2 regions of the Gracilibacillus sp. D59 genome follow, and region 2 is predicted to be linked to the other one. Evidence: predicted binding sites of a transcription regulator. Region 2 holds the regulator's gene; the other holds the start of a gene.
What was found. Region 2 encodes LexA, which represses DNA repair genes until DNA is damaged. Its sites were predicted from a motif close to CGAACATATGTTCG; they were not measured.

Region 1: the regulator LexA is predicted to act here: its motif matches at 3,520-3,533, upstream of ACTWP4_RS11755 (DNA polymerase IV).

Annotation. Positions count from the first base shown of each region.
Region 1 is NZ_JBQQCK010000006.1:54,975-63,200, forward strand. Features, by position in the region: gene ACTWP4_RS11730 (hypothetical protein) at 1-367, opposite strand, end outside; gene ACTWP4_RS11735 (hydrolase) at 471-791, opposite strand; gene ACTWP4_RS11740 (ABC transporter ATP-binding protein) at 1,000-1,845, opposite strand; gene ACTWP4_RS11745 (ferritin-like domain-containing protein) at 2,217-2,669, shown strand; gene ACTWP4_RS11750 (DUF1541 domain-containing protein) at 2,834-3,394, opposite strand; gene ACTWP4_RS11755 (DNA polymerase IV) at 3,550-4,800, shown strand; gene ACTWP4_RS11760 (o-succinylbenzoate--CoA ligase) at 4,854-6,296, opposite strand; gene menB (1,4-dihydroxy-2-naphthoyl-CoA synthase) at 6,620-7,438, opposite strand; gene menH (2-succinyl-6-hydroxy-2,4-cyclohexadiene-1-carboxylate synthase) at 7,452-8,226, opposite strand, start outside; gene menD (2-succinyl-5-enolpyruvyl-6-hydroxy-3-cyclohexene-1-carboxylic-acid synthase) at 8,218-8,226, opposite strand, start outside.
Region 2 is NZ_JBQQCK010000005.1:3,894-12,119, reverse strand. Features, by position in the region: gene ACTWP4_RS10045 (DUF378 domain-containing protein) at 28-324, opposite strand; gene ACTWP4_RS10040 (hypothetical protein) at 459-800, opposite strand; gene ACTWP4_RS10035 (hypothetical protein) at 1,126-1,311, shown strand; gene lexA (transcriptional repressor LexA) at 1,474-2,094, opposite strand; gene ACTWP4_RS10025 (YneB family resolvase-like protein) at 2,357-3,019, shown strand; gene ACTWP4_RS10020 (DUF896 domain-containing protein) at 3,114-3,341, shown strand; gene tkt (transketolase) at 3,508-5,508, shown strand; gene ACTWP4_RS10010 (YneF family protein) at 5,642-5,866, shown strand; gene ACTWP4_RS10005 (cytochrome c biogenesis CcdA family protein) at 5,981-6,685, shown strand; gene ACTWP4_RS10000 (Na(+)/H(+) antiporter subunit B) at 6,729-7,154, shown strand; gene ACTWP4_RS09995 (DUF2621 family protein) at 7,293-7,778, opposite strand; gene ACTWP4_RS09990 (ATP-binding protein) at 7,970-8,226, shown strand, end outside.

The sequences.
Region 1 (8,226 bases), on a different contig from region 2:
CGTCTTCTTTTTCTTTATAGTAGAAATCAATATAAGGTTTTACTGCTTCTTTTACAATATAAGGCTCAAAAGCATTTGTAAGTTCCTCTTTTGTATTGAATCGTACCACTTTATAATGATCATCAATTTCCTGTACTAATAGATCCATAAATTTATCTGTCAGTTTCACTATTTCTTCGTGTGTAATGTCATTTGTCTCTGTTATTTGCTTGATATTGTCAACTTGAATTTGTTTGAGTCCGATATTTTTTTGTGCATGTATCTGATCTTGTTTTGCATACATTTGCTCGACAGTTGGTTGATTGATCATGACAATCGCAAATACAAAAAGGACTACAAATGTTACGATCGTGATGATTTTTTTCATGGTTTCTCCCTCCTTACGTCCTTTTATTTATCTATTCCTTTTACTATCTATTGTAAACATTTATTTATAAAATTAGACGTATAGACCTACCGATTTGTTTCATTTATTTCTCACTTTTTGGATTGATTCCGGATTCGTCCATGGCTTGCTTTGTTTCAGGTGTTGCTAATTGATAGATCTTTTGCATGACGTCCTGTAAATCAGTATCATAATCATCATTTTCAGGATCTTGATGATACTGGACAAAAGGAATATGAGCACGAACGAATGTTCCTATATCATCTTCGTGTATCTCATTAAATTTTTCTCTTAGCAGAAAGACTTCTTCATCTGTTGCCTGAATAGTGTATTCCGCATTGTTACCATATGGGATTTGGGAGATTTCCTGTGAAGCAATATTGACGTAGTATGTTTTCTTTTCCATGTTTTTTCACCTCTTCACAGGTATTGTATGTAAATTAATTAGAAACATGCAGATCTAGATCAAAAGCACGTGTAGCTCAGGCTTTGAGCTAACTTGGTAAAGAAAAACACTTTACCAAGTTCATAGGAGTGAAAGTTGCTTATATAGGGTGAACATAATTGTTTTTTGCATACAAAAAGCCCTGCATTCTAGGAATACAGGGCTTTTTTTAATTACCGATAGATTGCATTTGTTGTTGTTTGGACTCTGCGACAGCTTCTTTAATAAGACAACGTCCTCGACCGTGTGGAATACACATAGGTGTACCGAACATCGGATCATATAATACATCAGCTTTCATTTGAAATACATCATGAACCAGATTACAGTTAACAATTTCTTCTGGTTTTCCTTGAGCATATACTTGTTTATCTTTAATTGCAACGATATGGTGCGCATAACGACAAGCTAAATTCAAATCATGTAACACCATGACAATTGTACTTTTACGTCGCTCATTTAATTCAAAAAGCAAATCCAGAATTTCAATTTGGTGTGTCATGTCTAAATAAGTAGTGGGCTCATCTAATAATATGGTATCTGTACCTTGAGCAAGTGTCATCGCAATCCACGCACGCTGGCGTTGACCACCTGATAAGGAATCAACAGCACGGTCCTTCAAGTCTGCCATATTTGTCGCATCTAATGCTTCTGTGACAGCCTTTTCGTCTTCTTCAGACCAACGCTTAAACATTGTTTTATATGGATGTCTTCCTTGTTTCACCAGATCTTCTACCGTTAAGCCTTCCGGACTGATAGGACTTTGCGGCAAAATAGCTAATTGTTTCGCAACTTCTTTTGTTGGAATTTTTGCAATATCTTCCCCATTTAAAACAACATCACCTTGTTTTGGTTTCATTAATCGTGCTAATGAACGTAACAATGTTGATTTGCCACAACCATTTCCACCAATAAAGACTGTTATTTCTCCTTTAGGGATCGTAATATCCAATTCATCTATAATAACTTCATCACCATATCCAAGCGTCAAATCTTTTGTTACTAGTGTTTCCATGCTGAACCTCTCCCTTATTCACACTGTTCGGGCCTTCTTTAATATCTTCGATTCAAACTTTTACTCTGTCTCTAGTTTATTAGCTTTTGTTAAGGAAGTCAATGAGTTTGAGAATCGTTTTCAATATTTTCTCTCATTCATGGCCTCTCATTTCCTAATATTATATATACATTAAGTTTAATTTCATATACCGGATTGTCTTATTATTCCATTATATATAAACCATAGAAGTTTCTATAAAGTGAGACTATGGTCAGTGAGGGGCTTACAGACGTTTAGCACTGTGATAAAATAGAAATTATAGTACTAGCACACCTACCTATAGGGAATTCATATACATAAATAAATACCAATAATTAAGGGGAATCAATATGAATTCATATTATAACAATGCTTTTCCATACGCTGGATACTATCGTCCTTCCAATCAGTCTCTTTTTCTTTCAGATATTCAAAAAGCAATCAACGCGGAATATAGTGCTATATCATGTTATGACAAGCTTGCAAAAATGGCACCCAATTCAAAACAAATCAACCAGATTCTCGAAATTCAAAATGACGAAAAGAAACACTTAAAAGATTTTACTAATATTTATGTGAATTTAACAGGTCAGAAACCAACTTACACTATTACAGAAAATTGCCCAAACAATTATAGGGATGGAATTGATTTTGCTTTTAATGATGAGCAGGAAGCTGTGGATTTTTATTTGGATATGGCCGATAGAACTGGAGCAAACATTAAAGAAACATTCACACGTGCTGCCGCAGACGAACAAAATCACGCTGTTTGGTTTTTGTATTTTATGCGTCATAAAACTTAAAAGTGGTTACGCGTTTACTAAAACTAGGGATATCAACTGTAGTAGCCTAAGCAGAAGAAGAGAAAGGACCACTTTAAAAATGGTCCTTTATTCTCTATATGATTGATTGGATGCTATCCCCTTCAACATGATGTTAACACTAAGGTCTATCATTCACGCTTTTACTATTCAATTGGTGATAACTCACTTTCCACTACCCACTTGTGATTTTTTACTTCCTCACCATTTTCAGTAGTAAAATCAACCATATACACAGTTGTTTGCTCTACTGAATCAATTTCAGCAGTAGCACCTTTCATTCCTTCCATATGTGATGCATTTAATGTCACTTCATCTCCAGGTTGATAAGGTTTATCTCCTGCTTTGTCGATTTCTTCATGTATAACCCATTTATGATCTTCTACTCTTTCACCACCATCTGTAGGTGTGTAAGAAACACTATATGTAGATGTGTTATATGCTCCAACAATAGTGGCTTCTTTACCTTTCATTCCTTGCATATGAGCCTCAGTAATAATGGCGTTACTTCCTACTTCATAAACAGGATTTTCAGCTTCTTTTAATCCTTCCGGTACTTCTCTTGAACTGGTGTGACCCATCTTAGCATGGTCCATCTCGTTGTCACCATTTTGATTGGATTCTTCAACCGGAGAGTCTTCTTGAGCACCACAAGCAGATAAAAGGACAGCAATGCCTAATGATAAACTGATTAATATTTTTTTCATATCATTCACCTCGTTATTGTACTTTGTCAGATGTTAGTTCTGACTGGAATCCTTTGAATAGTGTCACCTTAATTACTATATTTTAACACTTTTATTTTTTACATACATAGACTATACTAATAAATAGAACAAACGTTCGTTAGAGGTGTTGGACGATGGATTATAGCTCTTTTCCTAAACATAATGTGCTTTGTATCGACATGCGATCCTTTTATGCAAGTATTGAATGTGTCAAACGCGGGTTGGATCCGATGACAACCATGCTTGCTGTTGTTGGTGATAAAAATCGATCCGGCAGTATTATTCTTGCAGCTTCCCCAGCTTTAAAACAACGGCATGGCGTCAAAAATGTGAGTAGGTACTTCGAGTTGCCTAAAGATCCCGCTATCTATGTCGTTGAGGCAAAAATGGGCGATTACGTTAATATGTCAATGCAAATCACCAAATTGTTGCATCATTATGTTCCCAAAGAAGCGATCCATCCCTATTCCGTTGATGAGATGTGGATTACTGTCGATGGATTAGAACATTTATATGGAAATGCACGCCATGTTGCTCAAATGATTAAAGATGAAATATATGACACGATGGGATTAACCTGTGCGATTGGAATTGGCGACAACAAGTTTTTGGCGAAAGTAGTCATGGATTTATATGCGAAAAAAACCGGGATTGCTACATGTCGTTATCAAGATGTTGAGCGTTTATTATGGCCGGTTCCAATTGAAAAAATATGGGGAATCGGCAGACGACTGACCATACACCTAAATCGTATGGGAATTGTTTATTTGGGACAACTGGCTAACTACCGCTTGGACAGATTAAAAAAACGGTTCGGTGTGATCGGGGAGCAGTTATACTGGCATGCGTGGGGCGTTGATTTAAGCCCTGTTTATGATTCTTTTGGTAACAAGGAAGAACAAAAAGGTTTCGGACACGGTATTACCTTATTACGAGATTACACGGCAGAAGAGACATTAACTTGTATTCTCGATTTATGCGAAGAAGTATGCAGGCGTGCCCGCACCCATCAAAGAGCAGGTAGAACGATTCACTTGGGGATTGGCTATGCCGATAATAGTGGTGGTTTTCATCGCTCACGTTCCCTTCATTTGCCTACTAATGTGACCATGGATATTTATCATATATGCTTACAACTATTTCATCAATTTTATAATCGCCATAGTAAAATTCGTCGTGTCACCGTATCATTGAATAACCTGTATGATGATATCGAGACACAGTTGAATTTATTTGAAGATCAACCGAAAAAAAAGGATATCGGTTATGTAATGGATACAATTCGGGCCAAATATGGATCGACTGCTATTTTACGTGCAACAAGCTATACCGAAGCCGGGATTACAAGGGAAAGAAGCAAAAAAATCGGGGGACATTATGCATAATAAAAAAGACAGCTATTGATTGGAGCAATGCTGTCTTTTTATTTTACGATCAACTAACTTCTCAATCGATGCCTTTGCAGTTTGTTAGTCGCGTTTCGTGGCAGGTGATCACGGAAATAAATCTGCTTCGGGACTTTAAATGAAGCGAGTCTTTCGCGACAATGTACCAGCAATTGATCAGCTGTCACCTTTTCGTTCGCTGTTACTATATAGGCAACAGGGACTTGTCCCCATTTACTATCTTCTATCGCCGTCACTCCCGCTTCTTGCACACCTTTAAATGATAAGAGTACTTCTTCTACCTCAGCTGGATAGATATTTTCACCACCAGAAATGATTAAGTCACTACGTCGATCAACCACAAACAGGAAGCCTTCTTCATCCAGATAACCTAAATCACCGGTATGAAACCATCCATTTTGAAAAGCTTCTTTATTAGCTTGCTCCCGACGATAATATCCTGGTGTTATCATTGGCCCCTGTACAACAATTTCACCAACTTGGTTGGGCTTAGCTCTCGTATTGTCAGCTTGAATTTGCAAGGATGCCGTGAAAAGTGGTTTTCCGGCAGAACCTAATTTTCGGAAAGCATCAGCTTCGTTAAGTGTCACAATTTGCGAACATGTCTCGGTCATGCCATAAGTTTGTACAATCGGAACATGTTTTTCTTTCGCCTTCTCTAATAATGGTTTGGGTGCAGGTCCACCACCTAGCAACATACAACGAAACGAACTCGGATAATAACCATCAGCTAACCGTTCCAACAATCGAGAACAAGTTATCGCTACAACGGAGATAATGGTAACATTCTGCTCCATTATCGCATTGTGTATCTTTTCTTCATCAAATCGCTCTAATAAATAAACCGGCATACCATATATCACACTTTTGAATAAAATCGATAAGCCGCCGATATGGAATAACGGAAGACATGCGAGCCATTTGTCGCTTGGCATCAATCCTAGGTTTAAAGCAGACGCTACTGCACTGGACCAATGGTTGTGATAAGTATGGATCACAGGTTTTGCCCGACCTGTTGTTCCCGAAGTAAACATCATCGAACAAACTAAATCAGAGTCCATATCGGAAGTCAATGTGCACTCCGAAGTTTGAAAAGAATGAATATCAGAAAAAGGATAAGTCGACAAAGTCAACGACTGAACACTCTCCTTGTACTGATCAGCATAAATAACGGTTTTGACATCTGCATCCTCACATTGTACCTGCCATTCTCTAGCAGTTAATCGCGTATTAAGAAAAACCACTGGGACATTTAAATATGTACAAGCCCAAAAAGTAACCACCATATCGATTGAATTGTTCGATAACATAGCGATATGACCTTTTGGATGAATCGAATATATTTTGGAAGCAAATTCACATGCTTTCTCATATAATTCAGCAAACGTCACCGTATCACCATTACTCAACTCGATCGCAATGTTGTCTGGTGTTAAATAAACCCGTTTCGTCAGCCAATGTTCCATTCTTCTCACACCTTCTTCTCAATTTCTAAAAAACCGTGCATCTCCCCGTCTGCGAAGTGGGATACCCTTCAGTGATTCTGCGTGCGGTTGGGTGGACATATAGTACGTTATTTGGTAGGATAACACCCATTTTTCGATGTTGGCGGACATTTAATCCCTTATTGGGTTACTTTTGCTAAAAAACAGCGTTAATTTGGATGAATAGCGGAATAGATGTCCGCCAACATCATAAAAACATCACTTTTGGCACAAATAGCGGAACCAATGTCCGTTCTCCACTACTGAATGAAAAAGAACAGACCAACACATAATGTATTGGCCTTGTTTCATTCTTATGGGAATCTTGGGAATTGTTTAAAGTCCGGCTTGCGTTTTTCTTTAAACGCATCACGACCTTCTTTTGCTTCATCTGTTGTGTAATAAAGCAGTGTTGCATCTCCACCCATTTGCTGCAGACCAGCTAGTCCATCTGTATCTGCATTGAATGATGCTTTCAAGAAACGAAGCGCAGTTGGCGATTTCTCCAGCATTTCTTCACACCATTGAATTGTTTCTTCTTCTAATTTTTCAAGAGGTACTACGGTATTAACCAGCCCCATATCCAATGCTTCTTGTGCATTATATTGACGGCATAGGTACCAAATTTCTCGGGCCTTCTTATGACCAACAATACGCGCTAATAAACCAGCACCATAACCAGCATCAAAGCTTCCAACTTTCGGTCCTGTTTGTCCAAAAATTGCATTATCTGCTGCAATTGTTAAGTCACATACAACATGTAATACATGACCGCCTCCGATTGCATAGCCGGAAACCATTGCAACAACTGGTTTTGGAATCACACGGATTAAACGTTGTAAATCTAACACATTCAGACGAGGAACTTCATCTTCACCTACGTAACCGCCATGGCCACGAACTTTCTGATCTCCTCCGGAACAGAATGCTTTATCTCCTGCACCTGCAAGCACGATTACACCGATATTAGAATCATCACGTGCATATGTAAAAGCATCAATCAATTCATTCACCGTGTGAGGACGGAATGCATTACGTACCTCTGGGCGATTAATCGTTATTTTGGCAATTCCATTATACGTTTCATATAAAATATCTTCATAAGTGCGTTCATTTTCCCATTCTACTGTCATTTGATGACCTCCTCTAAGAAATAAATTCCTCTATTATTGTACCAAAAATTTGCGTTTGTTCCACATGAATTGCATGTCCAGCCTGATTAATTATTTCTAATCGGCAATTTGAAATCAATTTTTCCATCTGCTGGTTTATCTGAACAAACTTCTCATCCCATTCACCAACTACTAGTAAAACAGGCATTTTTAACTGATCAAGAAGATTCCAGCATGACGACATCATACCTGTTCCCATCGTTAATAACGAATGTGCTAATCCTTCTTTCGATTGCGATAATCGCTCATTGCGAATTTTTTCCTGTATTTCGACAGCTAATTGTTTTTGGGAAGCGAATAGTGGTATGTTCTCCCATCTTTCAACAAATGCTTCTAATGAATGACTAGAAATATAGTCAGCAAGTTCATGATCTTTCTGTTGTCTTGCCTGTCGCTCCTCCTCCTTTGCTAAGCCAGGTGAAGCACTTTCCAGCGTTAATGTTCTCACCATTTCCGGATAACGGCAAGCAAAGGATAAAGCAGTCCTTCCTCCCATTGAATATCCGACAAGATCGAACTGTTCCAAAGTCAATTGATTAAAAATTTCATATAAATCCTTGCAGCAGTCATCCATCGAATTCACTTTAGCCTTCGTATAACCATGCCCCGGCAAATCAATAACGATCAATTGTTGGTTAGGCAAAAAAGGACGTAGCGCTTGCCATGTTTGCACAGAGCCAGTGAAACCATGCAACAGCACAACAGGCTGTCCATCGCCAAAGCGTTCTACCCAATAGTTATCAATATAC
Region 2 (8,226 bases):
GAATAACCAAAATGGCAAAATAATTGATTATTTCTCTTTATCGTTGTTAAATTCAGTCGGATCATTTTCCTCTGCAAACTCAGTAGAATAAGTTAAGTTTCTACCTTTCGCAGTTTCTTTTTCATCCTCATCTGCTGGAGCAAACAATAAAGGCAAGCAACATAAAGCGCCGATTCCTACTAATGTATAGATTAATCTGGAAAGTGCAGCATCTTGTCCTCCGAATATAGATGCAACTAAATCAAATTGAAATAATCCAATTAAGCCCCAGTTTATACCACCAATAATTACTAATGCTAAAGCAATACGTTGTAAGGTATTCATCTGTATCGCCTCCTTTTTAGAATAATGTTCGAACTTATTATTAGTTTATTTTTCCTAAATATACGATCTATTATTAGATTTATGCAATAAAAAAGACAGCCTTAGCTGCCCACTTTTATCTCAACAGATTCAAACTACTCTTCAATAATCACCAAAACTTTCTTCCTTATAGCTGCATTAAAATGATTTCGTTTTTTCTCTTTGCGTTTAGCATAGAAAGTATATTCCGTGAATTGTTCTGATCTATCGGTTTGCAGTACCTTTAAATTATTCACATGCGTCAGCTGTTTTAATTCTCGTATTTCCTCAACAGCTTTTCTTATAACGGGTTCCAGGAAGGCAATATAAGGTTCGCTGATTTTAAATATATTATTGTTACGTAATGTAGTTTGATCTTTCTGGATAACTTCAATAGCCATCGATAAAAATAAATAACGGCATGCTATTTTAAATTCTTCATCAGTAATATTCCTCATTAATTTCACCCTATCAACAAGAACGTTAGTTCCCATCATGCGCCCAATTATTAAGTTTATGCAAATTGTATTTATTGGAAGGATTTTTACAGTTTGTGTCGAAAGTAATAGTTTTATAAGACACAGGAAAGAGCACACAAGATCGATATTAATTAAAAACATCTGTAGACGTCAAAGATCAGAACAGTTAACCCCCCGAAGAGTATTCAGAAGGTGAAGTGAACGAAGATTTCGCAGATAAAGCAATTGAAACGGTAGATGAAATTAATACCATTTATAAATCTGATGTCATTATGTTTATGATAAAGAAAACGGAATTGAAATAATGGAAGAAATAAGAGAATTTACATCCTTAGATACATTCAACAAAAGAGAATTAAACAATAAAGAAATGGAAGTGCAAGTAATATTATCGGAATTACAATTGTACTTACTTAATGAAAAACCAGAAACCCCATTTAATGAAAATTACAAAGAATTAATAAGCAAATTAAAAATACCTACCGAATAAGTAGGTGCTCAGGCTGTTGAGAAAGTAAATTTTCAACAGCCTATTTTTTTGAAATAAACTCCATACATAATAATATTATGGTAAATAATATAAAGTAATATTGTTAACAAAAAAAGTACGTCTTAGCTAAAGAACGCACTTTTAAATATAACCAGAACTTATTTAAATGTTTCGATATAATCCAACAACTTTTCCTAGAATACTAACATTATTATAGATTAGCGGATCCATGGTTGCATTTTCAGGCTGGAGGCGTATATGATCCTTCTCTTTAAAGAAACGTTTCACGGTAGCTTCACTGTCTTCTGTCATTGCAACTACAATATCACCGTTTTCTGCTGTGTTTTGTTGTTTGACGATTACTTTGTCTCCATCTAATATCCCTGCTTCGATCATACTGTCTCCTTCAATGATAAGTACAAATAACTGTTCAGCTACATGCATATCGTTATGGGGAATCGGTATATATTCTTCAATGTTCTCAACTGCGGTGATAGGAAGACCAGCTGTTACTTTCCCGATAACTGGCGCAAATGTAGCTTCCGTTTTTGGAATTTCCAGTTCTCCATCTTGTGGAAGTATCTCTATGGCTCTTGGCTTGGTTGGATCGCGTCTAATATAGCCTTTCTTCTCCAATCGCGCTAAATGACCATGTACAGTTGAACTTGATGCTAAACCAACAGCTTCCCCAATCTCACGAACAGATGGTGGATATCCTTTTAGCTCTACTTGCTCTTTAATATATGCTAATATCTCCTCTTGTCGTTTTGATAGATTTGTCATATTTAAATCTCCTTACACGTATTATTTATTAATCAAAGTATAGCACAGCAAAGTAATTTTTACAAACATTCGTTCGAGAAAACTATTGACATGAACACCTGTTCGTGTATAATAAAGATACGAACAAAAGTTCTGTGGAGGGATTTTTTATGTTAAAAAATATATCTAAAGTTGACATCTTTTATTTAATTGCATTTATACTAGCTCTTGTCTTTTTTTATATTTCAGCCGTAACTAGCATATAGAATAAAGGAGTAAATCTATGAAGAAAGTGATCATTTATTGTCGAGTTAGTACAGATAAGGAAGTACAAGAAACATCTATTAAAAGGCAGCAAGAAGAATTGCAATTGTTTGCAAATAAATATAATTTTGAAATCATCAAAATAATAGCCGAAAAACAAAGCGGGTATGAAATTGAACGAGAAGGTATTTTTGAAATGTTAGAGGAATTTCATAATGGTAATGCAGACACACTATTGGTTCAAGATGAAACAAGACTTGGAAGAGGAAATACGAAAATCGCATTACTTCATCAATTGAATCGATTACGTGTTAACATATATACGCTGTCACATAATGGTGAATTACAACTATCAGAAGGCGATTCAATGGTGTTACAAATTGTCTCGATAGTAGAAGAATACCAACGGAAATTACATAACGCTAAAATTAAAAGAGGAATGAAAAAGGCGGTAAGCAACGGTTTCAATCCAGCTGAAAACCTTTCAAATCAGCATCTTGCTAAAGGTAGAGAACGAAAAGAATTTCCGATAGAAGAAGTAATCAGGTTAAAAGAGAATAACTTAACTTTTAAAGAGATTGCATCCGTTTTAAGAGGAATGGGTTATGACGTATCTAAAGCAACTGTCCATCGTCGGTATCAAGAATACCAATCACTTGAAAACTTACAAAATCAAGATTAGAATGAAGATAGAGTATACTATTCGTGTATACTCTTTTTTGCATTGTAGAATTATGATAAATGAACAGTTATTAGAAAAGAGGTGTCAAATCTCTATGTTATCAAAGGAAAAAATTGCTCGTATTAATGAGCTAGCAAATAAAGCAAAAAAAGAAGGGTTAACGAATGAAGAAAAGCAAGAACAACAATCTTTGCGTGAGGCCTATCTAAAAAACGTTAGAAAATCATTTAAAAATCATATGAAAGGGATGACAGTCGTTGATCCTAACGGGAATGATGTCACTCCGGAAAAAGTAAAACATTTAAAAGAGAAGAAAAAGTAGTGATTTCTACTTTTTCTTCAAAATCTGAAAAAATATATCAAAAACTGATATTTCTAAAGAAATTACTCGCTTTTTGACTTGATATACTTGTCTTTAAAGTGATTTCGTTATAGGATTATAAATGTGCGTACATATTTTGCAAATTTGAAAGGGGACAAATTTAACAATGGCAAAGCAAATTGAACAAATGTCTATTAATGCAATTAGAACATTGTCAATAGACGCGATTGAAAAAGCTAATTCTGGTCATCCAGGATTGCCAATGGGTGCGGCTCCAATGGCATATACTCTTTGGACAGAACACATGAATCATAACCCAAAAAGCTCTAAATGGTTTAATCGTGACCGTTTTGTATTATCTGCAGGTCATGGATCTATGTTACTTTACAGCCTACTACACTTGTCAGGTTATGATGTAACAATTGACGACTTAAAAGGATTCCGTCAATGGGATTCAAAAACTCCAGGTCACCCGGAAGTACACCATACTGATGGGGTGGAAGCTACTACTGGTCCATTAGGCCAAGGTATTGCGATGAGTGTTGGTATGGCAATGGCTGAAAAACACTTAGCTGCAAAATATAATAAAGATAATTATAATGTAGTAGACCACAATACATTTGCAATTGTTAGTGATGGAGATCTAATGGAAGGTATCTCACATGAATCTGCCTCTCTAGCTGGTCACTTAAAATTAGGTAAACTAATTGCTTTATATGACTCTAATGATATTTCATTAGATGGTGACTTAAACAAGTCATTCTCTGAGAATATAGAAGATCGTTTCAAAGCGTATGGATGGCAAGTAATCCGTGTTGAAGATGGTACGGATACAGAATCAATTTCAAAAGCTATTGCAGATGCTAAAGCGAATACAGACCAACCAACTCTAATTGAAGTAAAAACTGTAATTGGTTACGGTTCACCTAACAAATCTGCTTCATCTGCTTCTCATGGTGCGCCACTTGGAGAAGACGAAGTTAAATTAACAAAAGAGTTCTATAAGTGGGAGCATGAGGATTTCCATGTACCTGATGAAGTATATCAAGATTTTGAAACAAAAATCGTTGAAAAAGGTAAAGCAGTAGAACAAGAGTGGAAGGAATTATTCGATTCTTATAAGGAAGCATACCCTGAACTAGGTCAGGAATTAGACAATGCAATTAATAATAAACTACCTGAAGGCTGGGATCAAGATTTACCAGTATATGAAGCAGGTAAAGATGAAGCTGCTACACGTGCTACATCTGGTGAAGTATTAAATGCAATTGCTAAAACTGTACCATCATTATTCGGTGGTAGCGCAGACTTAGCAGGCTCTAATAAAACTAATTTAAAAGATACTGGTGATTTCTCAGCTGCTACACCTGACCAACGAAATATTTGGTTTGGCGTGCGTGAATTTGCAATGGCAGCTGCGTTAAATGGTATGGCATTACACGGTGGACTAAAAGTATTCGGTGGTACATTCTTTGTATTCAGTGACTACTTACGTCCGGCAGTTCGTCTATCTGCTATTCAAAATCTGCCTGTAACTTATGTGTTAACACATGATTCGATAGCTGTAGGTGAAGATGGCCCAACACATGAACCAGTAGAACAATTAGCAGCGTTTAGAGCAATGCCAAATCTTTCAGTTATTCGTCCAGCTGACGGTAATGAAGTACAAGCTGCTTGGCGTTTAGCGATTGAATCTACTTCACAGCCAACAGCATTAGTGCTTACTCGTCAAGGACTTCCTACTTTAGAAGGAACTGCTGAAAAAGCATATGAAGGTGTGAAAAAAGGTGGTTATGTAGTAAGTCCTGCTGCTAAAGAAACTCCAGATGCTATTCTTGTTGCAACTGGTTCTGAAGTGCAGCTTGCAGTAAAAGCACAAAAAGCATTAAAAGAAGAAGGTAAAGACGTAAGTGTTGTAAGTATTCCATCATGGGATCGTTTCGAAAAACAAGACGCAGCATACAAAGAATCTGTATTACCAAGTGCTGTAACAAAACGTGTTGCGATTGAAATGGCTTCTTCATTAGGTTGGGATCGTTATGTCGGTCTTGAAGGTAAAATTATTGCAATCGACAAATTCGGTGCATCCGCAAATGGAAACAAGATTATTGAAGAATACGGATTCACTGTAGAAAATGTCGTAAAACACGTAAACGAATTATTCTAATACATTAAAATGGGACAGAGGGCAGGTTCCTCGTCCCATTTTTTATCGTACATAAGTTAATATACAAGTGCTTGTATTATTAAATAACTTTTACTATACTGTATAAGAGACAAGTTTAAGGAGGAACGATCGAATGAGCACTATTCTTTGGATTATATTTATCGTGGTTGCTCTTTTAGCCGGGGTTGCCCTAGGCTTTTTTATCGCGAGAAAATATATGATGAACTATTTAAAGAAAAACCCACCAATTAATGAACAAATGCTAAGAACATTAATGATGCAAATGGGGCAGAAGCCATCACAAAAGAAAATCAAACAAATGATGCGCTCCATGAACAATCAAATGGATAACAAATAAAAACGCATTGTAACATAATTGTCGAATTAGAATCCTTGCTATCAAACAGCAAGGGTTTTATCATATTTATAGAAGTGTATATCTATAAATATCGTGGAGTCTGGAGTGACAAAGTTGAATGAAGTAAATATTTTTATCGCATTTGGTGCAGGTTTTTTATCATTTATCTCCCCGTGTGTCTTACCACTGTACCCTGCATTCCTTTCATACATCACTGGTATGAGTGTGAATGATATCAAAGAAGAAAAAGCAATGGTTAACTATAAAAGTATTCTACATACAATATTTTTTCTGTTAGGGTTCTCTAGTATATTTATTATTCTCGGTTTCACCACGAGTTTTATTGGTGAATTTTTAACGAGATGGGACGATTTAATTAGACAGATAGGTGCGATCCTAATTATCTTTTTCGGACTTATAATAGTAGGTGCCTTAAATTTTAATTTCTTAATGAAAGAGAAAAAAGTACACTTTAAAAATAGGCCTGCGGGTTTCATTGGATCACTTATTATTGGTATGGCATTTTCACTAGGATGGACACCGTGTACAGGTCCCATTCTTATGGCTGTCATTTCTCTTGCTGCAACAAACACTGAACTGGGAATTATATTAATGACTTCTTATTCATTAGGTTTCGCCATACCTTTCTTTATTCTTGCCTTTTCTATTGGTAAAATGAAATGGATCAAGAGAAACTCACAAAAGTTAGTGAAAATCGGTGGATACGTGATGATTTTTATGGGGTTCTTCTTATTTTTCGATTTAATGACAAAGCTCACATCATTTCTATCAGGATTTTTTAACTTTCAAGGATTTTAACAAACAGATAGAGATATACTAACTATATTCGGAGGGGAAAGCTATGGTAAGAACTAATGACTTAATTTTAAAAACGATGACAGTTTTAATCGCTTTTATTTTATTTGGGTTTGCAGTAAATTTATTTTTTGCAGGGCACAATGAACCGGGCGGAGGTTTCATAGGGGGTTTAATGACGGCGGCAGCAATTGTTCTGATGTATATGGCTTATGGTGAGAAAGCTGTTAATAAAGTATTGCCATTTAATTATCGTACTCTGATCGCGCTTGGCTTGATTATTGCTATTGCTACTAGTGTTGGCTCCTTCCTGTTTGGTCAGCCCTTCCTTAGCCAAACATTTGATTATTTTCACATTCCTGTCTTTGGAGAGGTGGAGCTGGCAACGGCACTATTATTTGATTTAGGTGTTTATTTAACGGTTATTGGTGTAACAATGACAATTGTTTTAACTATTTCCAGTGACCGATAAAGTAAGACTTCCAAAAGTGATCGTTTCTGTATACCACATGATTCTAACGTCGATACCTCTACTGACAGTTTTTCAGGAATTTAGAGTGGGGGTTACGGGCTATTTTTCACCATGCTAAAAAAACGCAGCAAGACACGTTTAACGTAAATTTCGGCGTGTTCTTGCTGCGTATTTTTTATTGTTGTAATCTTCAGGTGAGTATTGAAAGAAATGTTCATATTGATTCATATCGATGGATTTTTCTTTTAGTTTTTTTCGCAAAAATTTATGATCTCGTTTAGGTGTTGCCATAATATAGCCTTGAATTAATGTTTCTTGTGTAATTGCTTTTTCATGCTTCTCAAGAGCTAATTGACCTATTTTTCCAGCAATCTTCTGTCTGGCGACATCCCGAAATAATTCTGGGACTGGTGATACTAATTCTTCAAGAAAGGCTTTTTCATCACTTTTCCATAGGTGTTTTGATTGTTCTATATAATGTTTTTCCCAATCCAAATCAGATTTTCCATCATCTTTTGGCAAACTTTTCAAAAATTTACGAAACATGAAATATCCACCGATCCCAAGTAGACCTAATAAAATAAAAGTCCATGCTACGATGAATATCATAAAGTTAAAGGACATAAGGGTAACACCCGCCATTCTTATTTATTATCGTTTTATTTTTATGCAAAATATAGTAATATAACTATGAATCGTAAATTTAGTCATGAATATTTATATTTCTCATATAATTTACTAGATCGTTGATATTATAGCATGATTAGACTTTTTAACAAAATAATTTTGATGAAAAAAAGTTAGGGGGTAAGGCCTTGCTTAATTATGTCGATCAGCCAGATAATACGAGCGTAAATGACGAAGTAGAAAAAAATATCATGCTTTCGGATTTACCTAAAGACATCCTGAATAAAGTGGAATCCTATGGGTTTGACCTTATTGGTATTAATAATTTTTCTGGAAAGATTGAATATATATCGGAATCTGTAAGAAGAGTATTAGGCTTTAGCAAAGCTCAATTAACAGGAAAATCAGTGTTTCGATATATCATGCGTGATGATCAGAAGTATGT